DNA from 3 places in the Devosia sp. 2618 genome. Region 1 is predicted to be linked to each of the others. Evidence: riboswitches for the same ligand, from Rfam matches in the RefSeq annotation. Region 1 holds a riboswitch; each other region holds the start of a gene.
The links. A riboswitch is a leader RNA that binds a small molecule or an ion and turns the genes downstream of it on or off. The one in region 1 is predicted to bind cobalamin.
Positions count from the first base shown of each region.

Region 2: it holds a riboswitch for cobalamin, as region 1 does, so the genes downstream of both, ABIE28_RS13015 (CbtB domain-containing protein) here and ABIE28_RS12390 (ribonucleoside-diphosphate reductase subunit alpha) in region 1, are expected to answer to the same signal.
Region 3: it holds a riboswitch for cobalamin, as region 1 does, so the genes downstream of both, ABIE28_RS05840 ((2Fe-2S) ferredoxin domain-containing protein) here and ABIE28_RS12390 (ribonucleoside-diphosphate reductase subunit alpha) in region 1, are expected to answer to the same signal.

Region 1 is NZ_JBEPOO010000001.1:2,457,056-2,466,571, reverse strand. Features, by position in the region: gene metE (5-methyltetrahydropteroyltriglutamate--homocysteine S-methyltransferase) at 1-1,271, opposite strand, end outside; cobalamin riboswitch at 1,464-1,651, opposite strand; cobalamin riboswitch at 1,766-1,920, shown strand; gene ABIE28_RS12390 (ribonucleoside-diphosphate reductase subunit alpha) at 2,033-4,951, shown strand; gene ABIE28_RS12385 (ribonucleotide-diphosphate reductase subunit beta) at 5,074-6,171, shown strand; tRNA gene ABIE28_RS12380 (tRNA-Pro) at 6,850-6,926, opposite strand; tRNA gene ABIE28_RS12375 (tRNA-Gln) at 7,102-7,176, shown strand; gene ABIE28_RS12370 (hypothetical protein) at 8,018-8,227, shown strand; partial or broken gene ABIE28_RS12365 (helix-hairpin-helix domain-containing protein) at 8,987-9,516, shown strand, end outside.
Region 2 is NZ_JBEPOO010000001.1:2,590,287-2,599,802, reverse strand. Features, by position in the region: gene ABIE28_RS13065 (pseudouridine synthase) at 1-410, shown strand, start outside; gene rsmD (16S rRNA (guanine(966)-N(2))-methyltransferase RsmD) at 559-1,116, shown strand; gene ABIE28_RS13055 (Fur family transcriptional regulator) at 1,318-1,731, opposite strand; gene ABIE28_RS13050 (metal ABC transporter permease) at 1,721-2,539, opposite strand; gene ABIE28_RS13045 (ATP-binding cassette domain-containing protein) at 2,644-3,474, opposite strand; gene znuA (zinc ABC transporter substrate-binding protein ZnuA) at 3,641-4,588, shown strand; gene aztD (zinc metallochaperone AztD) at 4,792-5,964, shown strand; gene ABIE28_RS13030 (DMT family protein) at 6,139-6,495, opposite strand; gene ABIE28_RS13025 (DUF2164 domain-containing protein) at 6,622-6,876, opposite strand; gene ABIE28_RS13020 (hypothetical protein) at 7,023-7,718, shown strand; cobalamin riboswitch at 7,754-8,000, shown strand; gene ABIE28_RS13015 (CbtB domain-containing protein) at 8,037-8,222, shown strand; gene ABIE28_RS13010 (CbtA family protein) at 8,325-9,068, shown strand; gene cobW (cobalamin biosynthesis protein CobW) at 9,065-9,516, shown strand, end outside.
Region 3 is NZ_JBEPOO010000001.1:1,159,560-1,169,075, reverse strand. Features, by position in the region: gene ABIE28_RS05860 (HupE/UreJ family protein) at 84-671, shown strand; tRNA gene ABIE28_RS05855 (tRNA-Gly) at 741-814, opposite strand; tRNA gene ABIE28_RS05850 (tRNA-Tyr) at 1,080-1,164, shown strand; gene ABIE28_RS05845 (DUF1349 domain-containing protein) at 1,357-1,923, shown strand; cobalamin riboswitch at 2,047-2,254, shown strand; gene ABIE28_RS05840 ((2Fe-2S) ferredoxin domain-containing protein) at 2,453-3,241, shown strand; gene ABIE28_RS05835 (ABC transporter substrate-binding protein) at 3,238-4,776, shown strand; gene ABIE28_RS05830 (ABC transporter permease) at 4,788-5,723, shown strand; gene ABIE28_RS05825 (ABC transporter permease) at 5,720-6,616, shown strand; gene ABIE28_RS05820 (ABC transporter ATP-binding protein) at 6,613-8,064, shown strand; gene ABIE28_RS05815 (hypothetical protein) at 8,251-9,510, shown strand.

The DNA of each region.
Region 1 (9,516 bases):
AAGGCGGGCAGGTTGTAGCGCGAGCGCTGCTGTTGGCGCCGGCTGGGGAACGGAGACTGTCGCGCCAGATCGATGGCCTCGGCGGCGCGAGCCTTGACCGCTGGCTGATGAATGCGGGGCGAATTGCGGTGGGCGGCAATGGCGGCGGCGCTTGCATCGAACGCCGCCTTGGCCGCGCCCTTGCCCTTTTGCATGGCAAGACTGAGGGCTGAGACTTCGGCCAGCTTCTGCTTGGCAAAGGCAAGCCAGGACAGCAGCTCAGCATCCAGTTCGGTCTCGCCGTCGAGATCGACCGGGGTGTGCAGCAGCGAACAGGATGGCGCAATTTCCAGCCGATCCGGCCCCACCGCATCCCAGGCTTTCGATACCAAGGCAAAGGCAGCATCGAGATCGGCGCGCCAGATATTGCGGCCATCGATCACGCCAACCGACAGGACCTTGTCGGCAGGTAGAGCCTTGAGCACCACAGGCAATTGTTCGGGGGCGCGGACGAGGTCGATATGCAGGCCGGCGACAGGCAGGGTGGCGGCCAGCTCGGTATTGTCGAGCAGGGCGCCGAAGTAAGTCGCGAGCATAATCTTGGGCGCGACGGGCGCGAGCGCCGCGTAGGCACGGCTCAGGGCGTCGCGCTGGGCAGGGCTGAGATCGAGCACTAGGATTGGCTCGTCGATCTGCACCCATTGGGTGCCCTCGGCCTTGAGTGCGGCGAGCAGGTCGACATAGGCGGGCAGGACTGCGTCGAGCAGGGACAGCGGATCGAGCCCTTCATCCTTGGTTTTGCCCAGGCTCAGCCACGTGACGGGGCCGACGATGACCGGGCGGGTCTCGATGCCGAGCGCCTTGGCTTCGCTGTACTGATCCAGCGCCTTGCGGGTCGACAGCACAAAGCGCTGACCGGCGTGAAATTCGGGCACGATGTAGTGGTAGTTGGTGTCGAACCACTTGGTCATTTCCATCGCCGGCGCATCCTTGGTACCGCGCGCCATGGCGAAATAGAGCGCCAGTGGATTGTCTATACCGGCAAAGCGCGGCGGGATGGCGCCGAGCGCTGCGGTCATGTCGAGCATGTGGTCGTAGAACGAGAAATCATTGGAAGGGATGATGTCGATCCCGGCCTGATGCTGCAGCTGCCAGTGGCGGGCGCGCAACTGGGCGGCGGTGGCCTCAAGCGCCACGGCGTCGGTTTCGCCCTTCCAGTAGGATTCGAGGGCCTTTTTGAGTTCGCGATGTGCGCCGATGCGCGGAAAGCCGAGATTGGCGGATCTGGTCATGATGGTGCCGATGCAAAATGGTGCGCCCACCGGCAGACCGGAACGGTCGCCATGGCCGGGTCGCGGAAAAAGCGGAAAAGCGGGCTGAACAGGCGTCAGAAGTGACGCATTCGCCTTGGGCTTGTGGCTGCAATCGGCGGCAAGAAAATCGTCATGGCATGTCCTCGACCAGTCCACCCGACCGGCGTGATTGGAGTGTTCAATCCCAAGGTAGGTCTCCTGGCTCGCGGGATTGGCCGAACATCCGCCTTCCCGGTTTGCACCAGTGGCATGTGGATATCCGTCACCGCCTACAGTTGCGGGGGCAGCTCCGGACTAGGCATGAGCCGCACCGGATTCCCTGTTATCCTCTTGCGAGGACCATGGGCAGGCTGAAGATGCACGGCAAAGCGACGGCTGTCAATTGGGATATAAAGATATCGTTATATCCCCGCTGTCCACATGGACTGGAAAATTGCTCAGCAAGGCATTGACGCGAATCTAGAATAGGACCACTACATCTAGTGTGTCGTGGTCATCCGGGTCGCAAGGACGGGTGATAATAGGGAAGCTGGTGCGGGGTTCATCCTCCAGTCCAGCGCTGCCCCCGCAACTGTGAAAGCGTGCTTCAGCACGCCAGCCAGATACCTGCCACGACAGGTTTATTCGTCCACGGGCGGGGTGTCCCATTTGGTCGCGAAGCACAGGCTTGGCCGCTTGGTCACGTCCTCGCGCGCGCCCCTTCTGTACCCCGCCATCCACCTACGGGGTCCTGGGGTCCAATGACTGAACTCGATATTGCAAGCCGTGCCGACGATGGTGTCGCACCCGCCTATCACGACGCCGACGACCGCCGTGTCGCCGCCGAGCCCGGCTTCTCGCTGATCAAGCGCAATGGCCGCAGCGTCCCCTTTGACTCTTCCAAGATCGGCGTGGCGCTGACCAAGGCGTTTCTGGCCGTGGAAGGCAACAAGGCCGCCGCATCGCGCCGCGTGCACGAGATCGTCGAACAGCTGACCACCGAAGTCGTGACCGCTTTGACCCGCCGCGCCAAGGATGGCCGCGTTTTTCACATCGAAGACGTGCAGGACCAGGTCGAGCTGGCGCTGATGCGCGGCGAGCACCAGAAGGTTGCGCGCTCCTATGTGCTCTATCGCGAAGAACATGCCCGCGCTCGCGCTGCTGCCACCAAGCCCGTCGAAACCAGCGCCACCAGCCTGACCATGACGCTCGACAATGGTAGCCGCGTGCCGCTCGATGAAGCGCGTCTGGCCACCGTCGTCACCGAAGCCTGTGCCGGCCTTGAAGGCGCGCAGCCCGAAGTCATCCTCGAAGAAACCCGCCGCAATCTCTATGACGGCATTTCGCTCGACGAGCTGGCGCTGGCGCCGATCTTGGCCGCCCGCACGCTGGTCGAAACCGAGCCAAGCTATGCGTTCGTTTCGGCGCGCCTGCTGCTGGACAAGCTGCGCCGCGAAGCGCTGAGCTATGTCTCGGGCCGCACCGAACTGGCAACTCAGGCCGACATGGCGACCCGCTATGCCGAATACTTCCCGCAATACCTGGCCAAGGGCATTGCAGCCGAACTGATCGACCCCGAACTGGCCCGCTTCGACGTGGCGCGCATCGCCGCCGCCATCAAGCCGGAGCGCGACACCCAGTTCCAGTATCTGGGCCTCCAGACGCTCTATGACCGCTATTTCCTGCATGTCGACCGGGCGGTGTTCGAGCTGCCGCAGGCCTTCTTCATGCGCGTCGCCATGGGCCTCGCCATCCGAGAAATCGACCGCGAAGCGCGCGCCATCGAGTTCTACAACCTGCTGTCGAGCTTCAACTTCATGGCCTCGACGCCAACGCTGTTCAACTCGGGCACGCTGCGCCCGCAGCTGAGCTCCTGCTTCCTGACGACGGTGGCCGACGACCTCGACGGCATCTTCAAGGCGGTCAAGGACAACGCCCTGCTGGCAAAATATTCCGGCGGTCTGGGCAATGACTGGACGCCCGTGCGCGGCCTCGGCGCCCACATCAAGGGCACCAACGGCGAGAGCCAGGGCGTCGTACCCTTCCTCAAGGTTGCCAACGACACCGCCATCGCCGTCAATCAGGGCGGCAAGCGCAAGGGCGCGGTCTGCGCCTATCTCGAAACCTGGCATGTCGACATCGAAGAATTCCTCGACCTGCGCAAGAATACCGGTGACGACCGCCGCCGCACCCACGACATGAACACCGCCAACTGGGTGCCGGACCTGTTCATGGAGCGCGTCGAAGCGGGTGCCGACTGGACCCTGTTCTCCCCCGACGAAGCGCCGGACCTGCACGACCTTTATGGTCCAGCGTTCAAGGCGGCCTACGAAGGCTACGAGGCCAAGGCCGCTGCCGGCCAGCTCAAGGTGTTCCGCACCGTCAAGGCGCTCGATCTGTGGCGCAAGATGCTGACCATGATCTTTGAAACCGGCCACCCCTGGGTGACCTTCAAGGACCCCTGCAATATCCGCTCGCCACAGCAGCATGTCGGCGTCGTGCACTCGTCCAATCTCTGCACCGAAATCACCCTCAACACGTCCAAGGACGAGGTTGCCGTGTGCAATCTCGGCTCGATCAACCTGCTCGCCCATATCGGGCCGAACGGGCTCGATCTCGATCAGCTCAAGCGCACCGTCGATACGGCCATGCGCATGCTCGACAACGTGGTGGACATCAATTTCTACACCATCCCGGAGGCCCGCAAATCCAACCTCCGTCACCGTCCGGTCGGCCTCGGCCTGATGGGCTTTGCCGATGCGCTGCAGGCGCAGGGCCTGGCCTACTCTTCGGACGCAGCAGTGGAATTTGCCGATAGCTCGATGGAAGCGATCAGCTATTTCGCCATCTCGGCCTCGGCTGATCTGGCCGAAGAGCGCGGTGCTTACGCATCGTTCAACGGCTCGCTGTGGAGCCAGGGCGTGCTGCCCATCGACAGCCAGGAATTGCTGGCCCGGACGCGTAGCGAGATCAATATTGACCGCACCCAGCGGCTCGATTGGGACACGCTGCGCCAGCGCGTCAAAACCGTCGGCATGCGCAATTCCAACACGATGGCGATTGCCCCGACCGCGACGATTTCCAACATCTGCGGCGTCAGCCAGTCGATCGAGCCCGGCTATCAGAACCTCTATGTGAAATCGAACATGTCTGGCGACTTCACCGTGGTGAACGCCCAACTGGTGCGCGATCTCAAGGCGCGTGGCCTGTGGGACGCTGTGATGATCTCGGACCTCAAATATTTCGACGGTTCGGTCGGCCAGATCGACCGGGTGCCGGCTGACCTCAAGGCCATCTACGCCACGGCCTTCGAAATGGACTCTGCCTGGATCATCGCTGCCGCCTCGCGCCGCCAGAAATGGATCGATCAGGCGCAGTCGCTCAACCTCTACCTCGCCAATCCATCGGGCAAGGCGCTGGACAATCTCTATCGTTCGGCCTGGAAAGCGGGCCTCAAGACGACCTATTACCTGCGCTCGCGCTCGGCGACGCATGTGGAGAAGTCGACGCTCAAGGGCACGGACGGCAAGCTCAATGCGGTAGCGGTTTCGGCGCCCGTGATCGCGGCGCCGGTTGCTCAGGTCGTTGAGGCAGCACCGGTGCGGACCGGGCTGGTCATGCCGGTGATCGATGGTCCGGCTTGCCTGATCGACGATCCAGATTGCGAAGCCTGCCAGTAATCAACCAGTAGTAGACCTCATGGTGAGCTCGTCGAACCACGAGGTCGTGCCCAGCATGGTGCCACGACCTCGTCCTTCGACACGCTCAGGATGAGGTCTGCTGCGAATGCAAAGGAATAAAAATGTCCCTCGACTGGACCTCCGACACGCCAAAACCCGCCGCCGCTCCGGCAACCACCGATGCCCGCATCGATCCAACCGGCGGCCGCGTTTCCGTTGATGACAAGGCGATGATCAACTGCCGCGCCGACGTGAACCAGTTGCTGCCGCTCAAATACAAATGGGCCTGGGAAAAGTACCTCAATGGCTGCAACAACCACTGGATGCCGACCGAAGTCTCCATGCAGGCCGACATCGCCCTGTGGAAGTCCAAGGACGGCCTGACCGACGACGAGCGTCACACGCTCAAGCGCAATCTGGGGTTCTTCGCCGCCTCGGAAAGCCTTGTGGCCAACAACATTGTGCTGGCGATCTACCGGCACCTGACCAATCCCGAATGCCGGCAATATCTGTTGCGCCAGGCTTTCGAGGAGGCCGTGCATACCCACACCTTCCAGTACATCGTGGAAAGTCTCGGGCTCGACGAGGGCGAGCTGTTCAACATGTATCGCGAAGTGCCCTCGATCACCGACAAGGCGGCCTGGGCGCTGAACTTCACCCAGCACCTCGATGATCCCGATTTCACCACCGGCACGCCCGAAACCGACCGAGCCTTCGTGCGCGACCTGATCGCGTTCTACGTGATTTTTGAGGGCATGTGGTTCTACACCGGCTTTGCGCAGATCTTGTCGTTGGGCCGCCGCAACAAGATGGTCGGTATTGCCGAGCAGTACCAATACATCCTGCGCGACGAGAGCATTCACCTCAACTTCGGCATCGACGTCATCAACCAGATCAAGGCGGAAAATCCCCATGTCTGGACGGCCGAGTTCCAGACCGAAGTGCGCGAGATGATCCAGAAGGCGGCCGAGCTGGAAGCTGCCTATAGCCGCGACACCATGCCGAGGGGCTTCCTCGGGCTCAACGCGGCGCTGTGCGAGCAATATATGCACTTCATCGCCAACCGCCGCTGCGCCCAGCTGGGTCTATCGCCGGTCTTCCCGGAAACCGAGAATCCATTCCCATGGATGAGCGAGGCGATGGACCTCAAAAAGGAAAAGAACTTCTTTGAAACCCGCGTCATCGAATACCAGAACGGCGGCGCGCTGAGCTGGGACTAACCAAAAAGCCCGACCTTGCAAGAGGCCGGGCTTTTTACCGGGGCAGGGGACTTGGCCGCGGCGCGAGCGCCGAGCACGTCCGATAGCCAGTAATCAAACGAACGGCGGGCTCACACCCGCCGTTCGTTTGATTACTTGTTGCCTTCGTAGGTGAAGAGCAGGATCGCGCCTGGATTGTGCAGCACGCCGGTGGTCAGGGCTTCGTGCTATCGGTTGGCAATCGGCTATTGGCGACCTGACGCCCACGTCGACGTATTCCTTTGATGGTTCCAGTGCATTTACCGTTTGGGAGCCCCCATCAGCCAGAACGCAACGGTGGTGGAGGCGGCCCTAACTTTGAACTTGTCTTCGGCCGCCAACTTACGCGGGTTTTATGGTGGCAGGTTCCTTTCCGATGGCCATGATCACGGCGCAAAGGCCAGCTTTTCTGTGGGTTTCTAGCAACGAGGCAGCGTCGCCAAGAATATGATGCTGACAAGCGTTGGGATAAAAGAACGGACTTAAGCCGTCGGTTAGTTCAGTAACCTGATCGTAGCGCGCTTCAGAAAGAAGCTAAGCTCCCACAACTTGGGTGAAAAACGCGCTTGGCACGTCCTGGCTGCACTAGTGATGCCTGAGGATTTCTGTCGGCAAAGAAAAACCGGACGCCGCCAAAAACTCGGAAGCGCCCGGTTCTGTTGGTCGGAGTAGAGTGATTCGAACACTCGACCCCCTGCTCCCGAAGCAGGTGCGCTACCAGGCTGCGCCATACTCCGATAAAATCGCGACACGGATTGATAGAGGATAGCAGGGGCCGCAAGCCGCTGCCAGTCGCGATGGCGCGCGTTATAGACCCGCCCACGGAGCCGTTCAAGCATCCACAAGAGCCTATTTAAGACCTCAACCGCTGTGTTGCGAAGCATCATCAAACCGTGTAGGAACCGCGCCAGTTGGGGCGTCGCCAAGTGGTAAGGCATCGGTTTTTGGTACCGACATTCCCAGGTTCGAATCCTGGCGCCCCAGCCATGATTTGGTGCGCTGTCCGCACCGCGAATAACTGCGACGATTGCGCTTTAAGACTGCGACGCTACCGGGGCGGGTCGAAAACCGGCCCAGATTTGGCAGCTAGTCCGATCCGGCCGTGCCTGGATCTCAGGACCACGCTGTGTTCCGGCGTGCTTCATGGGATCGTTCACCGGACACGCTTTGGGATTCCGTTGAGCGAATGCTCCGGGCGCCGGCAGGTCGCACCTTCAGACGACGCCGCCTAAATCTGCAATCAGCTCACAGATTGAAAGCACCCTACCGGAGAGGTGCGCAATATTGCTGGCGGTTCGGGCTGCAAGCTTCATCAAGCTACCACCAATTCCGCGATCCAAGACTATTTGATCCCGAGGCGAGGGGTAGTTTTTCGCATGGGCATTTTCAATCCGCCGGCAGATGTCGCCGGTGGAGATCCAAAATTTCGATTGAAAGCTGACAGCCTCTCGGGGCGCCTCGCGCCGATCTATCCTTCGCCACCAAGGATAGATTGGGCGTCAATCCTTGCTAAATTGATGATTCAAAGGATTACAGTATTCAAATATCAAGGATAGATATTGTTCTGATAAGTCAAAGGATTAGAAAATAAAATGGGATGTGAACATTAAAAGGAATCAGGCATTATCGTTGTGTCGGCGGTGTAGCCGAAATGATGTTTGAGAGGAGATGTTCTTGAAAACTAAATGGGAGCCAATCTCACACGCCCAGGCTCCCACATAGTCTTTCCAATCGCACTCTAAAGCGCAAAACAATACTGCCTTGACTGATTCGGTTAGTCAAGCCGCTACCTTGTTTTGGCTTCCGAGTGCACAACTCAGGAGGTCTCATGACCCTAAACATTGAACTGCCAGGCAAGCGCTCACCCTTGCCGATGCCGCATGTCCGTCGGGCGACCGTTACTCTGGTAGAAGTGGACGATGACGTGGCTTTCGCCGACGACGATACGTTCGGCAGCCACATCAACGCTGCAGTGAGGAACGACCGCCACCAGGTGTTGCGCACCTTCCTGCACAGTCGGCGGGACACTATACATTAGGCAGACAACAACAAATATCGGAGAGGCGCCTCTCGAGGCGCCCCTCTTAGTTCAAGGCACTCCGCACCCTTTCGAAGTCGGACCTTTCAAACAAGAGTGGCATATTGCTGCCCCAGGCATACTTTGGGCGCATGCCCAGCCTTGTGGCCATGAAGAATGCTTGCTTCGGACTTTTGAACCCAAAGGTCGACGCAGCCTCGTCCAGCAGAACGTACTTTTTGCGAAACGCCTCAACGTCACTAACCAAGAAGCGGTGGTGCTTTAGCGGGCCCTTCGCAGGCCGCAACAGGTTACGGCATACCAGACTGTCGAAGGTCGCGTTGGAGCACCTCAACCGATTCATCACTCCAGACTTAGTTATATGTATTCCTCCAGCCCCAAAGCGCTCGGCGAGACGAGGCAGTTCGTTATGGAAGTGGTCAACGTCTGCCACGCAGATCGCGTCACGCCAGTCCAGGTGATGAGGCCCCACCCCAATGAGGTTGAATGGGAAAAGGGAAACGTACACGAGCGCGATTGCAGAATTTCCGTACGGCCACCATACAGCTTTCATTGCTTGCCGGAGAGTGGTGTCCGAGTTGCCTGTCACCGCGGACGATTTCGCCAATGTACCCACGAATTCATCAAGCGACCGCCGACTGTACCGTCGGTGTGTTTGGGCACCTTTTACGGTGATGCTCTCCATCAGGATTCCGGCTTTTGAGAGGGTTTGCGCCCCAGATGCTGGTATTCTAAGGACACTGGCGAGCTCAGCCGGCCCAGATCGAGAGCCGGGCGCAGATGTCCATGCTGCCGCGGTTGAAGCCGAGTGAATTCTACGACCTGGTCATCGAGGTGGCCATCGTGCGCCCCGGGCCGATTCAGGGCGCGATGGTGCACCCATATCTCAAGCGACGGCAGGGATTGGAGGCGACCTCCTATCCGTCACCCGAACTCGAACATGTCCTGAAAAAACGTACGGTGTGCCGCTCTTTCAGGAGCAGGCGATGAAGATCGCCATCGTGGCCGCCGGTTTCACACCGGCGGAGGCGGACCGTTTGCGGCGCGCAATGGCCACGTTCAAAAGGACCGGCGGGGTCGGGATCTTCGAAGACAAATTCATCAACGGGATGCTCGGCAACGGCTACACCCGGGATTTCGCCGAGGCGTGTTTTCGGCAAATCGAGGGTTTTGGGTCGTATGGTTTTCCGGAATCCCATGCCGCTTCTTTCGCGCTGCTGGTCTATGTCAGCTGCTGGATCAAATGCCGTTACCCGGACGTTTTCGCCGCCGCGCTGCTGAACAGCCAG
Region 2 (9,516 bases), 130 kb from region 1:
GTTCGGAACGCCCATCGTTCGGTGAGCGTCCACAACGTTCCGAGCGCCCGTCCTTCGGTGAGCGTCCGCAGCGCAGCGACCGTCCAGCCCGTCCGGGTCGTGACGAGTTCGGCTCCGAGGCCAAGACATACGGCAAGCCCCGCATGCGTGCCGATGGCAAGCCAGCGCCAAAGCGTGACGGTGCAGCCCCTCAGCGCGGTCCGCGCCCAGGCGGCGCCGGCGGCAAGCCCGGTGGTTTCGGCGGTAAGCCAGGCGGCTTCGGCAAGCCCGGTGGTCGTCCGACTGGTGGCGCAGGTCGTCCATCCGGTGGGGCAGGCCGCCCATCTGGTGGTGGTCGTCCCTCCGGCGGTGCCGGTCGCCCCTCCGGCGGTGGTCGTCCATCCTCGGGCGGCCCACGTCGTCCAAAGTAAGGCTTGAAGCAACAGAGAAGCTCATGCTGAGCCTGAAGCAACAACAGACCTCATCCTGAGCCTGTCGAAGGACGAGGTCGTGGCACAAAGATGTCACGCCCTCGTGGTTCGACAAGCTCACCATGAGGGCTACTGAGGAAGTCTTGTTATGCGCATCGTTGCCGGCAAATTCCGTGGCAAGCAGCTGAACTCGCCATCCGACGAGTCCATCCGCCCCACGGCCGACCGCGTCCGTGAATCGATGTTCAACATCCTTTCCAGCCGCATCGGCCCGGTCTTTGACGGCGTGCGCGTCCTCGATCTGTTCGCCGGCACCGGCGCGCTGGGCTTTGAAGCCCTGTCACGCGGCGCCAGCCACGTCACCTTCGTCGATATGGGCGCCGAAGCGCGTGGCCTGATCCGCGATCACATCGAAGCCTTCGGGGCAGGGGGCATCACCAAGCTTCTGCGCCGCGACGCTACTGATCTCGGCGTTTCCGGCACCTTCGGTCAGTTCGATCTGGTGTTTCTCGATCCGCCCTACGGCCACGGCCTGGGCGAAAAAGCCCTTGCCGGCATCGCCGCCAGCGGCTGGCTCGCCCCGGAAGCCACCATCGTCTTCGAAGAAAGCGTCGATGCGGAGATCGAAATTCCGACCGGCTTCACCCTCGATGATCGCCGCGAATACGGCTCCGCCGCCGTGCATTTTTTGACGTTCGGGGAATAGCGCGTTCCGCTCACTTCTTCCCCTCTCCCCTTGTGGAGAGCGACGGCATTTCTGCGTTCAGCAGAAATGACAGGGTGAGAAGGCCATGAGAGCTGTGCTCGAATGGCGTAAGCCATCCCATGCCAGACATCCTGAAGGAGCCCCTCATCCGCCCTTGGGGCACCTTCTCCCGCAAGGGGAGAAGGAAGTGGTAGCGTGCCCCTAAGCCGCCAGCGCACACTCCGCGCACTTGCCCCGGATTTCCATCGTCGTCCGCTCGACCTTGAAGCCCTTGGCCCCTGCCCAGTCGCCCAGCCGATCCTCGATCACCGCGTCGGCAAATTCATCCACCTTCCCACACCCCTCGCAGATCGCAAACGCAATCAGCCCCTTGCGATGGCAGTGCTCGTCCGCACACGCGACGAACGCATTGAGCGATTCCAGCCGATGCGCCAGCCCGCGTTCCACCAGCTTGTCCAGCGCGCGATAAACCTGCAACGGCGCCCGCAGCCCATCGGCGCGCAGCTTGTCGAGAATGTCATAGGCGCTCAGCGGCCCCACCGAATGGTTGAGCGCGCCCAGCACCAGCCCCTGATTGCGCGTCAGATCGGTCGGTACGTCGTGACTATGCGCCATGGGTCTCTCTCCTGCCGAACAGCCGCGAAACGGGAACCGTCAGCGACACCAGAAATATAATCAGCGCCATCACCACAATCGAGGGCCCAGACGCCGTATCCCACGTTCTTGATCCGAACAACCCGCCAACCACCGCAATGGCGCCCAACACCGCCGCGACGATCGCCATCATCTCCGGCGTCGCGCTCAGCCGCCGCGCCGTCGCCGCCGGAATGATCAGCAACGAGGTAATCAGCAAGACGCCGACCAGTTTCATGGCAATGGCGATAACGCTGGCCATCAGGATCATCAGCACCAGACGACTCGCCTCCGGCCGCAGTCCTTCGGCCTCGGCCAGTTCCGGGCTTACGGTCGACGCCAACAGCGGTCGCCATGCCAGAACGAGTATCGCCACGATGGCAACGCCGCCGCCATAGATGACGTAAATATCCTGCATCGAGACGGCCAGAATGTCGCCAAACAGGAACCCCATCAGGTCGATCCGCACCGTGGTCAAAAAGCCCACCAGCACCAGCCCCACGGCCAGCGTCGAGTGGCTCAATATCCCTAGAAGCGCATCGGTCGACAGTGTCGCCTGCTTCTGCAAAACGATCAGCGCGCCGGCAACCAAAGCCGCCACTGCAAACACGCCTAGCGTCATGTTCATCGACAAAATGATCGACAGCGCCACACCCAGCAGCGCAGAATGGGCCATCGTATCCCCAAAATAGGCCATCCGCCGCCACACGACGAAACACCCCAGTGGGCCTGTCACGAGGGCAAGGCCCACACCAGCAACCAGCGCGCGAGAGAAATAATCACCGAACATCAGCATTCTCCACGCGGGACGGCACAAAATTTCGCCCAAAACCCGATCTCACCCTCCCCCTCGAGGGGAGGGCCAGGGAGGGGGGGACGGAGCCAGCCAGGACCTCAATCCGCATGGCTATGCCCCTTATGCTCGTGAGCATGATCATGCCCATGGGAATGCTCATGCGCCTCACCTTCAGCCACCACACACCCATCGTCATGATGCTCATGGTCGTGATGATGCTGATAAATCGCCAGTGACCCGGCGGCCCGCTCGCCGAACAGCCGCAGATATTCCGGGCTCCGCTTCACGGCCGAGGGCGTGCCCCGGCAGCACACATGGCCATTAAGGCAGATCACCGTATCGGTTTCTGCCATCACCACATGCAGGTCGTGGCTGATCATCAATATGCCGCTCTGCGTCACATCGCGGATCTGCCGCACCAGTTCGTAAAGTGCCACCTCACCGGAAAAATCGACGCCCTGCACCGGCTCGTCCAGCACCAGCAGGTCTGGCTTGCGGATCATCGCCCGGGCAAACAGCACGCGCTGAAATTCTCCGCCCGACAATTCCTGCACCGCAGCCTTGAGCAACCGCCTTGCGCCGACAGCTTCGAGCGCCGCATCGATCTCGCCAGCCGAAAACCGTCCGGTCAGCGTCATCAGTCGCTCCACCGTCAGCGGCAGCGTCCAGTCTATGGTCAGCTTCTGCGGCACATAGCCGATCTTGAGCCCCGGCTTGCGCACAACCGTGCCGGTGGATGGCTTCAACACGCCCGTCGCCATCTTGGCTGTCGTCGATTTTCCAGAGCCATTCGGCCCGATCAGCGTCACGATTTCGCCGCGGGCAATGGTCAGGTCAACGCCACTCACAAGCGTCCGCCCGCCGCGCGACACGCCGGCATTGCGCAGCGTGATCAGCGTTTCCTTGGGAACTATCGCATTCAAAACTATCGCTCCTTCGCACCCTCTATGAGGCCAGGGTGGGGTCCGACGCTGCCGCAAAATTTCTGCGCAACGGACCTTGACGCCCTTCAATACGTTATAGCATAACATCACCGCAAGCGTAATAACATAACATATCACGCGACGTCACCGAAACAATACGAGGCTCCTGCCGATGAAGCTGCTCGCCCCTTTTGCCCTGCTGTCCACGGCTTTGCTCACCTCCACCGCCTTCGCCGCGCCCAATGTGGTCGCTTCCATCAAGCCCGTTCACTCGCTGGTTGCCGCCGTCATGGCGGGCGTCGGCGAACCCACGCTCATCGTCAAAGGCTCCGCCTCGCCCCACACTTATGCCCTGCGTCCCTCCGATGCCGGCGCCATTGAATCCGCCGATATCGTGTTCTGGACCGGCCACGGCATGGAACTATTCCTCGCCGATTCCCTCGATACCCTCGCCAAGAACGCGACCGTCGTCGAACTTGCCGATTCCCCCGGCATCAAGCTGCTCCCCGTCCGCGAAGGCGGCGCCTTTGAAGCCCATTCGCATGGCGACGAGGATCACGACCACGATCACGAAGGCCACGATGACCACGCCCATGATGAACATGGCGAAGGCGACATGCACTTCTGGCTCGATCCGGAAAATGCCAAGCTGATGGTCACCCAGATCGCGACGAGCCTGTCCGAAGCCGATCCGGAAAACGCAAGCGCCTATCAGGCCAATGCCGAAGCCGAACTGGTAAAGCTGGACGAGCTGGAAAACCAGATCGCCCAGATCCTCGCTCCGATCAAGGACAAGCCCTTCGTCGTCTTCCACGACGCCTACCAGTATTTTGAAGCGCGCTTCGGCCTGTCACTGGCTGGCTCGGTCACCGTAACCCCAGACGTCATGCCCGGCGCCGCCCGCATCGACCAGCTCAAGGCCAAGGTCGCCGAACTCGGCGCCACCTGCGTCTTCGCCGAACCCAATTTCGAACCCACCATCATCTCGGCCATCACCGAAGGCTCCACCGCCAAATCCGGCGTCCTCGACCCCGAGGGTGGGGCGCTGACTGAGGGGCCCGACCTCTACCCAACCCTCCTGCGTGGCCTCGCCACCAGCCTGGTCGATTGCCTGGGCTAAGAAAGCAAGAATACCCCCACCTAACCTCCCCCTGAAAAGGGGGAGGAATCCGGCCGGTGATTGTCGCCATTAGTGCCCAAACTCGATCGAACTCCTCCCCCTATCAGGGGGAGGCCGGGTGGGGTATCCGACAAAGACTCTTTAATCCGTCCCCACGCCCAAACTTCTCCGCAAACGTAACGTGCTAACATATCGGACCTCACATGCTCGCCCGCATCCTCCTCGCCGCCACCGCCCTCGTCACCCCCACCTTCGCCGATGACATCACAACCTGGCGCCTGTTCATCGCCGATCACGCCGACCCCACCGTCATCGCCCTCGACGCAACTACCGGCGAAAACCTCGCCACCTTCCCCCTGACCGGCCCGGCCTCACTCTACGCCATCGACGGTGCCGTCTTCGCCGTCCAGGGCGCGGCCAACCAGGTCGCTGTCATCAACAGCGGCATCAGCGTCGACGACCATGGTGACCACGGCGACATCACCATCACCGATCCAGTTCTTGTCGGCGCGACCCTTGACGGCGAAAAGCCCGCCCACGTGGTGGAGCACGGTGGCAAGACTGCGCTGTTCTTCGACGGCTCCGGCAAGATCAACCTGTTCAGCAGCCACGACTGGGCGCACGACGGCAAGATCGAACCTGTCGAGCTCGACAGCGGCACACCCCATCACGGCGTCGCTGTCCCGTGGGGCGACTACACGTTAAGCTCGGCCGCCAATGCCGATGATGAAAAGAAGCCCCGCATCGGCCTGAAAGTTCTCGACAGCGCCGGCAATCAGGTCGGCGATATCCATGCCTGCCCAGACCTCCATGGCGAAGCCAGTTCAGGCAATCTGGTGATCATCGGTTGTGGCGACGGCGTGTTGATCGTCTCCGGTTCGGGTGAGCCCAAGATCGAAAAACTGCCCTATGCCGGCCTGCCAGACGGCAAATCCACCACCTTTCTTGGTGGTGTCGGCTTGCAGTATTTCCTCGGCAATTACGGTGCCGACAACGTCGCCATTATCGACCCAGCGGAGACAACCGCATTCCGCCTCGTCGACCTGCCAACCCGCCGCGTGCATTTCGCGGTCGATCCGATCCGGCCCAAGTTTGCCTATGTCTTTACCGAAGACGGCAAGCTCAATCAGCTCGACGTGGTCTCCGGCAAACTGGTCCAGTCGCTTTCCGTCACCGATCCATATTCGATGGACGGCGAATGGAGCCTGCCACGTCCTCGCATCGCCGTCGCAGGGAACGTGGTTGCCGTGACCGATCCCAATGCGGGCAAGGTACACCTCATCGACATCGCGACATTCGCCAAGACGGGCGAGTTGCCGGTCGATGGAGCGCCATACAATATCGTCGCGGTCGGGGGCTCGGGGACGGTGCACTAGGGGTAACGTGCACTAAAGCAAGAATACCCCCACCTAACCTTCCCCTGAAAAGGGGGACTTCGATCCGGCCGAAGGCAAAATCACGCCAGTGGCGTGATTTTAGGTGAGAAGGCCGTGAGGGCTATGCCCGAACGGCGGGTGGGGGTATCCCCTCCAAAGACCCGCCCCAGCCGCCTACTTCAACGGCCCCTTAAATATAAAGAACGCCCCAAGCCCGATCAGCCCGAACCCCACACCGTGGTTCAGTGTCAGCTTCTCGCCGAAGTAAAACACGGTGAACACCGCAAATACCGAAAGCGAAATGACTTCCTGGATGGTCTTGAGTTCGGATGGCGAATAGACCGCCTCGCCGATCCGGTTGGCGGGCACGGCCAGCCAATACTCGAAAAACGCGATGCCCCAGCTGATCAGCACCGCGGCCCACAGCGCCGAGGTTGGCCATTTCAGGTGCCCGTACCAGGCAAAGGTCATGAAGATATTGGATGCAACCAACAGCCCGATTGGGGCCAGCGTAGGGAAATTGAAGCCCAAGGCTTCCTCCTGAAGACACCGGACGAACCCGGCGCCTCACAGATATCACCACGCCATTTTTGGAAAAGCGCGAAACTGCATCACTCTCGACAATAAGAGTGGCCCGGTCGCCGCCCCACTTGCTGTCTAGCGCAAATGCTTGGTGCGCTGCTCGAGCGCAAACAGGTCGTCGTGCAGGCTGTCCATGCGGGCCTTGAGCGCCGCCTGCGCGTCATAAACGCCGCGGTTGTAATAATAGGCGCCCATCTTGTCGGCGAAAAACTGCATCAGCATTTCGGACGGGATGACGCCGATATCCTGATCCAGCTCGTTGCGGAAATAGTCCTGAATTTCTCCAACAATGGCCTTGGTCTCGTCGCGGTCAAACTTGATGGGTTTCATCCTGGGGTCCTCTGCTCTTGAGCGTGCTCTCTGCCTAGTGCGAGTCGCATCCACCCGCCGCGCGCAAATCTGCTTCAGCCCACCAACGAGGCGCTTGACCAAAACCGGTTCTTCCTACCGAGCCCGATTGCGGCAACGACCATTTGATGGCAGATTTCGCCGCCGTCGGCCATTGGCGCCAGGTCGATGGCGTCGGCGATGTAGCGCCCGCCTCAAGGAGTTCGGCCATGTTGCTGCGTATGTCTGCCATTGTCGTCTGTGCTGCCCTTGCATCCCCGGCCTTTGCCCAGGACCCATCGACCTTTGCCTGCGATGGCGTGTTTGGCCGCGATAGTTCCGAAGCGCTGCTGATCAAGACCTATGGCAAGGAAAACGTCGTCACCGGCAATGTCGATGGCCCTGAGGGCACCACCATTCTCGCCACTACCGTCTTCCCCAATGATCCGCAAAAGACCATGGAATTTGGCTGGTGGGACGAAACCAATCTGACCGACCTGAGCTACGCTGATCTGTCGCCGTCCATGGAAGGACCGCAGGGCGTGCGCGTCGGCATGAGCGTCGAGGATGTGGTTGCCATCAACCAGGCGCCCTTCACCATTGGCGGCTTCTGGTGGGATTATGGCGGCTACGCCAGTATCGAAGACGGCACGCTCGCCCACGTCGAGGGCAATTGCTACATTTCGCTGCGCTTCGCCCCCACCAATGAAGACACCGATGATCTCGATGTGAACCCTGTATCCGGGGAAGTCTCCATCCCCACCAGCGAGCCGCTGCTCAAGGATCTGGCCGTTCAGGTCCAGGTGCTCAGCATCAGCTATGAAGGCCCCGAAGGCGACGAGTAACCGCAGGGCGGATTGACCGCCCTCAAGGGGCGGCGTACATGTCAAACTGTATTGGTTCCCCGCGTCCGTAGCGGCAAGGGGATACCCGGACCGACGATTTTTCGTTGGGAAGGAAAGGGAACACGGTGAGGCGTACCCATTAGGGACCAACTCCGTGGCTGCCCCCGCAACTGTATGCGGTGCGCGCTCTCACTATGCCACTGGTGGCCGAAAGGCTGCTGGGAAGGCGAGGGCGCTGTCTCCACCGCAAGCCAGGAGACCTGCCAATACAAACGCCGGGCGTAAAGCCCATCTGTTCCGCGCACGGAGGGTGCTGCTATGAATGCAACGACTAAAGCGACGACTGCCACTCAGTCACTCTCGATTTCCCAACGCGTTGTTGCCGGTTCGCTGGCGCTGCTGCTCGGTCTGACCCTGCTGGTCGGCACTGGCTTTGCTGGCGATTTCCGCCTGCATAATGGCGCACACGACACCCGTCATGCCATGGGCTTTCCCTGCCACTAAGGCAGGGTCCGGAGCGCTTCCAGCAAAAGTGGGAACCGGTTTGCTCCTCGGACTTGATCCGAGGATCGGAAGCGCGACCACCAGGAAATCGAGAGAAACATCATGATCCGCAATCTGTTTGCCGCTGCGCTTATCGCAGCGCTATCGGCTGGCCTTTTGACCGCCGTCATCCAGCATTTCCGCGTCACGCCCCTCATTCTCCACGCCGAAACCTTTGAAGGTGAAGGCGGCGGTCATAGCCACGGCGAAGAAGCCGTCGCGCAGGACCACACCCACGACGCCATCGCCACCCTTGAGGAAGAGCCCGAAGAATGGGCCCCCGCCGATGGCTTTGAGCGCACCGCTTATACCACGCTCGCCACCGTCCTCGCCGCCGCCGGCTTCGCGCTGGTCATCGGCGCCGTCTCGATGTTCGCTAATATTCCGATCACCTTCGCCAACGGCTACCTCTGGGGCATTGCCGGCTTCCTCGCCTTCTCGCTGGCCCCGGCCTATGGCCTCGCGCCCGAATTGCCGGGCATGCCGGCCGCCGAAGTCTTCCCGCGCCAGCTCTGGTGGGTCGGTACGGCGCTCGCCACGGGTGGCGCCATCCTGCTGCTCGCCAAAACCCGCGCCGGCTGGGCCTTTGCGGTTGCTGCAGCACTGGTCATTGCGCCCCACATCATCGGCGCACCGATCGGCCCCGATGAGCCAAGCGCCGTGCCAGCCCATCTCGCCACCGAATTTGCCGCCATCACCCTGGGCACGTCCGCCGTGTTCTGGCTGGTGCTCGGCACTCTGTTCGGCAAACTGAACGACGTGTTCGCGCGCAATCGCGTCACCGCAACGGCCGGAGTGCCCGCATGACCGCCAAGATCCCAACCACCGTCATCACCGGCTTTCTCGGCGCCGGTAAAACCACCCTCGTGCGCCATCTTCTGGCGCACGCCCCCAAGGGCAAGCGCATCGCGCTGATCATCAACGAGTTTGGTGATCTGGGCGTCGACAAGGACATTCTCGCCGGTTGCGGCGACGAAACCTGCCGCGAAGAGGATATGGTCGAGCTGTCCAATGGCTGCATTTGCTGCACCGTGGCCGATGAGTTCATCCCCACCATGCAGGCGCTGCTCGCCCGCCCGGACAAGTTCGATCACATCGTTATCGAAACTTCGGGCCTTGCTTTGCCACAGCCACTGATCCGCGCCTTCAACTGGCCAGAGATCAAGGCCCAGGTCACCATCGACGGCATCGTGACGGTGGCTGATGCCGCAGCCCTCGCCGAAGGCCGTTTCGCCTCTGACGAAGCCGCCGTCGA
Region 3 (9,516 bases), 1.3 Mb from region 1:
ATTAAATGGCATGCGAGTATATGGAAGTTCCGGCGGGCGCCGATTGCGATCACTCAGGGGCACAAGACCCCGGAAGGATAATGATGCGTCTTTTTCTGGCCTTGGCCATTCTGGTCCTCTTCCCCACAATCAGCTTCGCCCACACTGGCGTCGGCGACACAGCCGGTTTTTTTCACGGCTTTGAACACCCCATCGGCGGAATCGATCACGTCCTGGCAATGGTCGCTGGCGGCGTTTTCGCCTTCGTGCTGGGTGGCCGCGCCCTGTGGCTGGTGCCGCTGAGCTTTGTGACCATGATGGTCGCCGGCTTCGCGCTGGGCGTGACCCAGGTCGACCTCCCCTATGTCGAACTTGGCATTGCCCTCTCAAGCGTAGTGATCGGCGCCGCCGCCGCCCTTGGACGGGCGATGCCTGTTGCCGCCGCGATGACGCTTGTTGGCCTGTTTGCAGTGTTCCACGGACACGCCCATGGCGCTGAAATGCCGACAGACGCAAGCGGGCTGACCTACGCGGCCGGCTTCGCGGTTGCAACCGCCCTGCTCCATCTCTCAGGCATTGCCAGCACAGCGGCAATCGCGCGCCTTATCGGCAAGTACGGTAAATACGCTGCCCAGTTCGCCGGCGGTGTATTTGCCATTGGCGGCATCGGTGTGCTGGCCGGCTGGCTGTAGCCGACAACGCAAAACCTCGGTGGAGAGCAATCTCCGCCGATACCGTCTTCGATGAAATTGGTGGTTTTTTGGAGCGGGTAGCGGGAATCGAACCCGCATATTCAGCTTGGAAGGCTGCTGCTCTACCACTGAGCTATACCCGCCCGGTCGATGACCGACGTGTTAGCCAATAGCGCGGCACAACCAACACTGGCAACCCCTTCCCGCCGTCATCAACGAGACTTTAGCGCGCATGACGCAGCCAAAAGCCCCTGCGGCGCGACGGCGGCAATTGGCCTTAACGTCATTGGCCAGCAGTTTTTTTGGGAGCATTGCCAAAGGGGTGTTGACACTCTGTCATCAGACCACCATAAACCGCCCGAACGAAACGCCTAGCGCTTCGTTTTCCTACCCAAGCGACGTTGTTGTGGAGGGGTGGGAGAGTGGTTAAATCCATCAGACTGTAAATCTGACCGCTTAGCGTACACTGGTTCGAATCCAGTCCCCTCCACCATCGCCCTTTCCGGACAGGCCCAGCGGCCAAAGCATCCGGGCCTCCCCCAAAGACATAGTTAGACAGGCTCATTCGTGGGCGCTTCCGCTACGTCCGTTTCTATGGTCCGATCGACGACGCAGGGCCTAGCGCAATCTAGCCAAACTGCCAACGTGACCATAGGGTAGTCTCCAGCACTGACGGAGAACCACTATGCGCTGGATCAACGAGCCGCTTCACTGGACCGAAAATGGTGAGGGGCTAGCTGTTCGGACCGCGCTGGAGACGGATTTCTGGAACAACACGTTCTACGATTTCCTGCACGACAACGGTCACTTCTACCACGATGAAGTGTCCGGCGATTTCACCATGTCAGTCACATTCAAGGCCGACTACACGGCACTCTATGATCAGGCCGGCCTGATGGTCCGCGTCGACGGCAAGAACTGGATCAAGGCCGGCATCGAATATACCGATGGTGAGCTCCATTTCAGCACCGTGGTAACGCGCGATGACCAATCCGATTGGTCGATGCTCTCCCTGCCCAACGCATTCCGCGACGGCCTGAACATCCGCGTCACGCGGCACGGCACAGCCCTGCGCGTCCAATTACAGGCCGAAACCGGCCAATGGCGCATGGCCCGCCTCGCATACCTGGCGATGCCCCAAGTCGTCCAAGCCGGCATGATGTGCTGCTCCCCAACCCGCGCTGGCCTAGACGTGCAGTTCAACAATTTCCGGATCGGCGAGCCAATCGAAAAGCGGCTGCATGACGACTAGGTTTTCTGCCACCAACTCCAGCTTAGCCACTGTCTTACCAGCAAACGCAGCAAGAGTGTTGGCGCAACGCGCCCCCGCGACACAACGCCGACACCTGCGCCTTGATCCCCATCCAGAATCACCCCAACTTGCGCGAGCTTTCGGTTCCGCCATGACGCGCGGATTAAAAGGGAACACGGTGCGGATTACCCATCAGGGGCCAAAACCGAGGCTGCCCTCGCAACTGTAAGCGGCAAGCGATTGCTATCGCCACTGGTCCTTTTAGGATTGGGAAGGCTGCAACCGCATCAGAGCCGTGAGCCAGGAGACCTGCCCAAGCACAATACCAAGCAGCCAGACGAGGTGTTCTGGCAGGGGACACGTCATGACTGCGGCCACGCCAGCATCCTATCTGCCATTTGCGCCTAACCTGTCCGTTCCGACAACGGGGTTATCGGCGCGCGCACACCCCGCCCGCCAAAGCCGATCCTAACCGGCTTGAGCGGAGTTTTGATTATGAACATTGGGCACCACCCAATGGCGTATCCACATGATCATGCGTCCTGCATTGGGGCGTGTCATGCAGCCTGACGCCATTCTCTTTGTCATCTCGCTGGCCAATCTGAGTGCTCGCCGTTTTGCGACGGTGGCGAACGGACTTGCCGCAGCCACCGCCCTGCCCAGCCGTCTCGTTCGCCTCGAAGGCACCGACCAGAACCTGCCGCAGGCCCTCGACGCCCTGCGCGATGAGGGGCATACGTCCATTCTCGTCCAGCCGATTGGCCTGCCTTTCCCCGAAAGCCTGATCGCCTGGCTCCCTGGCGCGCTCGCCACTTGGAGCCTTCTGCCCGGCAACGACGATGTCACCTTGTCCGTTGGCAGCGAAGCCAGCGATGACCCGGCACTGCTCAGTCATTTCGTGACGACGGCGCTTGAAAACGCCGACAACGCCACGCCCGTCGCCAAGGCAAAACCATCGCTGGGCAAACCTGGCTGGCAGAACCCACCCGATTTTCGACACCACCTGCTGGTCTGCACCGGCCCGCGCTGCCACTACCGCGACGCTGCCTCGCTCCTGCATGCCCTCAAGGACGAGACCAACAGACAGGGCATTGCCTCTCAATGCCTCACCGCCCGCACCGGCTGCCTGTTCCCCTGCAATCAAGGCCCGATGGTCGCCCTTTATCCCAAGGGCGAATGGTATCGCCTGGCCGACAAAACAGCCCTCGCCCGCTTCGTTTCGGAAGTTCTGGTCCAGGGCCAGACCGCCCACGACCTCCTCATTCATACGGCCAAGGCCGCACGCCAACCTGCCCTTTCCACCAAGGACAATTCATGATTTTCAAGCGTCTCACACTCGCCCTGCTGGCCAGCGCCTTAGCGGTCTCGGCTGCCACCGCGCAGTCTGATCCAGCGCCGTTACGCATCGTCACCTCGTTTGACATCGGCACGATGAACCCGGCCGTCGATGGCTTCTGGATGCAGGAATTTGGCGTTGCCGAACTGCTGATGAAGTTTTATCCCGACGGCACCAACCAGCCTTGGCTGCTGGAAAGCCTGGAAAACAAGGACGCGCTGACCTGGGTCGCTACCGTGCGCGATGGGATCACTTTCCAGAATGGCAAGGTGCTCGATGCCGACGCCGTTCTCGCCGTCATCAAGCGCCAGATGGCCGTATCGGACTCCGCCACAGGTGCCGTTCCCGAAGGCACAACCTTCGTCAAAACCGGTAACATGGAAATTACCATTTCGACGGTCGCGCCATGGCCGGAACTGCCCGGCATTCTGTCCAACGAAGCTATCTTCCTGATCTATGACGCCGAGGCCGCCGACGCCGTTGGCGACGACTGGACCAAGCTGACCAATGCCGGCATTTATACCGGCCCCTACACCGTCACCAGTCTGACCTCCGCCCGCCTCGATGCGGAGCGCAACGATAGCTACTGGAACGGCGAACCAGCCCTGCCCGGCCTCTCCGTCAGCTTCGTCACCGATCCGAACGCCCGCATTCTGGCCGTCCAGAACGATGAAGCCGATATCGCGCTCTATCCCCCTATCGCGGCGCGCCCCGTGGTTGATGCCACCCCCGGCATTCATTTCAATACCGGCACCACCGGAACCGGCGGCTTCCTAGGCTTCATGAACGTCAACCAGCCACCATTCGACGACGTTCGCGTGCGTCAGGCACTGATGCAGACCATCGACTATGACGAGATCGCCAATGTCGTGTTCGGCGGCGCCCTGGCTGAGGCCAAGGGCCTCTACAATGAAAGCTTCCCCTGGGCTCGCCAGACCTATGTCACCGATCCGACGGCTGCGGCCGCCCTGCTCGACGAAGCCGGTTGGCTCCTCGATGGCGACATGCGCCGCAAGGACGGCGAAGCGCTTGAGCTCAAGGTCGTCATATATCCGCAGCAACCAGACCTCGTGCCGCTTAGCGGCGCGTTGCAGGCCCAGGTTCGCAAGCTCGGTATTGGGGTCAAAATCCAGTCGGTCGATGACGTTTATGCAGCACTGGGCAAAGGCGGCGTCGATTGGGATCTTGGCATTTCCAGCGAAGGCACCGTCAGCTGGGGCGTCACCTCGCCATTCCTGACGCGCTATCTTGGCCCCGCCGGCAACCGCAACTTTGCCAGCTACGCCAACCCGGAAGTCCACGCCCTGATCGCTGAACTCAAGGTCACAGTCGACACCACTCGTCGCGACGAAATCCTTGGCCGCATCCAGGACATTCTGGTGAGCGAAGACCCCTATGTGTTTGCCTTCAACATCCACAAGGGCCGCGTCGTCGTGAACGAGACCTATGCCGGCTACGAACCCGGCTTCGCGCTCTACCACGTCTCGCCGACCACAGCCCCGTCGCCGGCGCAGTAATGAAAAACTCCGTGGCAGTCCTGATCCTCAAACGACTTGCACAGGCCGTCCTGACGGCGCTGGCTGCCACGGTTATCGTCTGGGCGCTCCTGCCGCTATCGCCGGGCGACCCGGTGATGCGGATACTTGAGGCGCGCTTCATTCACGAGCCCAATGACCTGCAGATTGCCAATCTGCGGGCCGAACTGGCGCTCGATGAGCCGCTGCCGCTGCAATACGTGCAGTGGCTCGGGCGCGTCGTGCAGGGCGATCTGTCGGTGTCCTATCGCACCGGCAAACCCGTGCTCGAAGAGATCGGCCAACGCTTGCCCGCCACGCTGATGCTGTTAGGCACCGCCCTCGCCACTTCCGTCATTCTCGCGCTGATCCTGGCGTTGATTTCTGTGGCCTGGCGGGGACGATGGCCTGACCGCGTCATATTGCTCTACACGCAGATTGGCTCCGCCCTGCCCACCTTCGTCTTCGCCCTACTGGTGTTGCAATATGTCGTGGTCGGCGCCGGCGTTGGCCGCGTGCTGTCCAGCGGCACTTTTGCCCTGGTCCTCCTGCCGGCCCTGACCATTGGGGTCGACCGGGCCGCTGGCTGGACCCAGCTTCTGCGCGCCAGCCTGCTTCAGGCCATGAACTCAAACTTCGCGCAGGTTGCCCGCGCCCGTGGCGCGAGCCGTTGGTTTGTCCTGTCGCGCCATGGGCTGCCCAATGGCCTCTTGCCGTTCCTCACCGCCGTCGGCGTCAGCATCGGCGCGCTGATCGGCGGCGCGCCGATCATCGAAGAAATCTTCACCTGGCCCGGCCTTGGCCGTTACTTGTTGCAGGCGCTCTCTGCCCGCGACTTCCCCGTCATTCAGGGCTTTGTCCTGCTCAGCGGTCTTGCCTATGTGGCCGCCAGCTTCCTCGTCGATGTGGTGGCCATGCTGCTCGATCCCCGTCTGCGGAGCGCACGATGAACGCCCTCACCCGCTTCGCCAGCGTCGCCCGGCCCACATCGCCCAGATTCACGCCATCCACCCAGCGCCAACTCTGGCCGCGCCTGCTGGCCCATCGCGGCTTCGCCATCGGAATGCTGCTCGGGGTGATCCTGCTGGTGCTCGCCGCCCTTGGCCCGTTCATTTCGCCCTATGAACCTAACTGGCCCGACTATGCGGTCGCCCTGCAGGCGCCGAGCGCAACCCATTGGCTGGGCACCGACCCGACCGGCCGCGATGTGCTATCCCGCCTGCTCGACGGCGCCCATCGCTCCATCGGCGCGGCGGTCATGGTGCTCGGCACCATTTTCACCATCGGGATCATAATCGGGACCATAGCCGGAATGGCTGGCGGCTGGGTCGATACCGTCCTGATGCGCCTCGTCGACGTCATGATGACCCTGCCCGGCCTCGTGCTGGCCTTTGCCATCATCGGCATTCTGGGTCCGGGCTTCATAAACCTGCTGATTGCGCTGATCGTCGCCGATTGGGCCTATTATGCCCGCCTCGCCCGCTCCTACACCCTCTCCGCCCGCCAGCGCCCCGATGTGATCGCTGCTCGCATGGCCGGCATTGGCGAAGCCCGCATTCTGTTCCGCCACGTGCTTCCGGGCGTCGCGCTGCAACTCGCCGTCGTCGCCACGCTCGGCCTTGGCGGCATGATCTCAGCCATTTCCGGCTTCTCATTCCTGGGCCTTGGCGTGCAACAACCCTATGCCGAGTGGGGCGCCATGCTGGCCGAATCCCGCTTCTATTTCCCCATTGCGCCCTGGCTCCTGCTGGTGCCTGCCGGGCTGATCTTTGTCTCCGTGCTCGCTGCCAATCTCGCCGGCAATGGCCTGCGCGACGTCCTCGAACCGCGAGGCCGCACATGACCGCCCCTCTGCTCCACTGCCAGGATCTGACCATCCGCTACCCCGACGGCCACCTCGCCGTAACCAATGCCAGTTTCTCCATCGCCCCCGGCGAATGTGTTGCCCTTGTCGGCCAATCTGGCTCCGGCAAAACCACCATTGCCCGCGCCATCCTTGGCATACTGCCACCCGGCGCAACGGTAACCGGCAAGTTACAGATCTCAGGCGCAGATCTGACCGCATTGGACGAATCCGGCTTCCGCGCCCTTCGTGGCCGCGAGATCGGCTATGTCGCCCAAGACCCCTATCAGGCCTGCGATCCACTCCGCCCGGTGCACGATCACGTCGTCGATGCCTGGCAGGTCCACGGCCTCACCAGCCCAGAGGATGTCGCGCTTGAACGCCTCGACGCCGTCGGCATCGCCAATGCTAGTACTGCCGTCTGGGACTATCCACACAGCTGGAGCGGCGGCATGTTGCAGCGCGCCTCTATCGTTGCGGCGCGCGCCCACAACCCACCGCTTGTCGTCGCCGACGAACCAACCAGCGCCCTCGATGCCGAGCGCGCCGACGCCACCATCGCCGCCCTCAAGACCAGCGGTTCCGCCGTCCTTCTGATCAGCCACGATCTGCCGCTCGTCCTGCGCCATGCCGACCGAATCGCCGTCTGCCGCAATGGCGAGATCATCGAGATCGGCACGGCCGATGAAATCGCCACGTCGCCCAAGCACGGCTACACCCGCGACTTCGTCGCCGCCGCCGACACCCTGAGCCACAAGCGCCAGCGCGCGACCATCGACGCCGCACCGTTGATGCGTCTGCATCAGGTCGGCCGCAGCTATAGCCGCAAGACCGCTGACACCCACGCCGTCCGCAATGCCAATCTCGAACTGCACCCCGGCGAAATCGTCGGCATCAGCGGTCCCTCCGGCTGCGGAAAATCGACCCTACTGCGCCTGCTCGGCGGCATAGAGCGGCCAACCGCCGGCACTATCGTCCGGCACGATAGCCTCACCTTCCCAGGCTCGATCATGCCGATCTTCCAGGACCCGGTGGCCAGCCTCAACGCGCGCTGGCCGGTATGGCGGTCGGTCACCGAGCCCCTGACCGCGCGGCACCTGCCCGGCCTGTCCCGCGCCACTCTGCGCGACCGCGCTCGCGAGATTTTTGCCCGCGTCGGTCTTGGTCACACCGATATCGATTGCCTGCCCAGCGAACTCTCCACCGGCCAGTGCCAGCGCGTCTCGATTGCCCGCGCCAGCATCGGCAAACCCGTCATGATCGTCGCCGACGAACCCACCAGCGCGCTCGACACATTGGCCACGGCGCAAATCCTCGACCTGCTCGACTCGGTCGCCGCTACGGGAACGATCATCGTCATGGTCAGTCATGATCGCCCGTTGCTCAACGGATTCGCCCATCGCGTCATCGACATGCGCGACGGCATCATCGCCCAAGCCACGCCCTGAGCGGTACCCGACCGCACTTTTCTCGTCTCCGCCCCTTTTAATATGACCGTCAATGTCATATATGTTGCCGCCATGCAACGGTTGGTCATCTTTTCCTACAAAGCTGACAAATTGACTCCACTTTTTAGCCACAATGGTCCATTGCTCCCACCGCGTTGAATAACAGACGTTTGGGGCTACAAAAAAATGAGACTTGCGACTTTCCTGCTGGCTTCGGCAACCCTCGTATCACCGACATTCGCGGCCGACCTCGGCGTGCTGAAATCGCTCGATCTGTGTGACACGCTTGGCGTTTCCGGCCTCACTCTGTCCTCGTCATCCAACTGCTTGCAGGTTTCTGCAGAGCTTACTTATGAATTCCGTTGGGGCGACTACAAGGGCGACCGTCCAGTACTGGGATCCAGCTACAGCACATCCATCGATTGGAACGCACCTGACGGCAACGCCAACGATTGGGACAGCTGGCTCGATGTCTACCTGACTGCCGTTGGCACCTCGTCCACCGATTTCGGTCCCGCCAAGGCCACCATCGTGCTCTATGGTTACGAGTACAACGAAGTCCAAAACCTTGTCCCAGACCCAAGCGGCGAGTTCTCCGTCGACGAGGCCTATTTCTCGGTCGGCGACCAGACCGTTCTGACCGCTGGTATTCGTGGCACGTCCGTGTTCAACTCGGACGATGATGACGCCTTCGGCTGGCTCGACAGCTTCATCTCCTACGAAACCGGCGGTGTCGCTTTCGATGGTGGCAAGGGCAAGTACGGCACCGAAGGTCACGTCATTCAGCTGACCCACAACCTCGGCGGCGGCTTCACCACCGGCATCGCGCTGGAAAATCTCGACGAAGACGGATCGCTGATCGGCGTTCTGAACTACGGCAGCGACACGCTCACCGCCCACATTTCCGTGCTGGCTGGCGGCGTGCTCGATGGCTCGCTGGACGATCTGGCTATCCACACCGGCGTTACCGCCATCTTCGACGCCTTTAAGCTGCGCGGCGCCTTTGCCGCGACCAATGACGGCTGGTGGAATGCTCTCGCCAGCGCCGAAACCACCATCGACATGTTCACGCTTGCCGCAACAATTGACGGCACCTCCGAGCGCGAACTCGGTCTCGTGGCCTCCGCCTCAGCCAAGCTCAATGACAGCTTCACCGTCAAGCTGGCGGCCCGCTATCTTGATGCAGACACCACCGTCAATGACGACGAAGGCGCAGAAATCCGCGCTCGCGTAGAATACAAGGCCACCGAAGCGCTGACTCTTGCGGCTGAAGCCGGCCATCTCTGGACCGGCGCCAATGCCCCAAGCGGCACCCAGTCGATCACCGACGGCCTGCTCGAACTCACTTGGGCTCCAGGCGGCAATTTCGAAGCCACCACCGCGATCGCAGCCAACACCATCGGCGCCTACAAGCTCAGCTTCACCGCCACCAAGTCCTACGAATAATCTTGC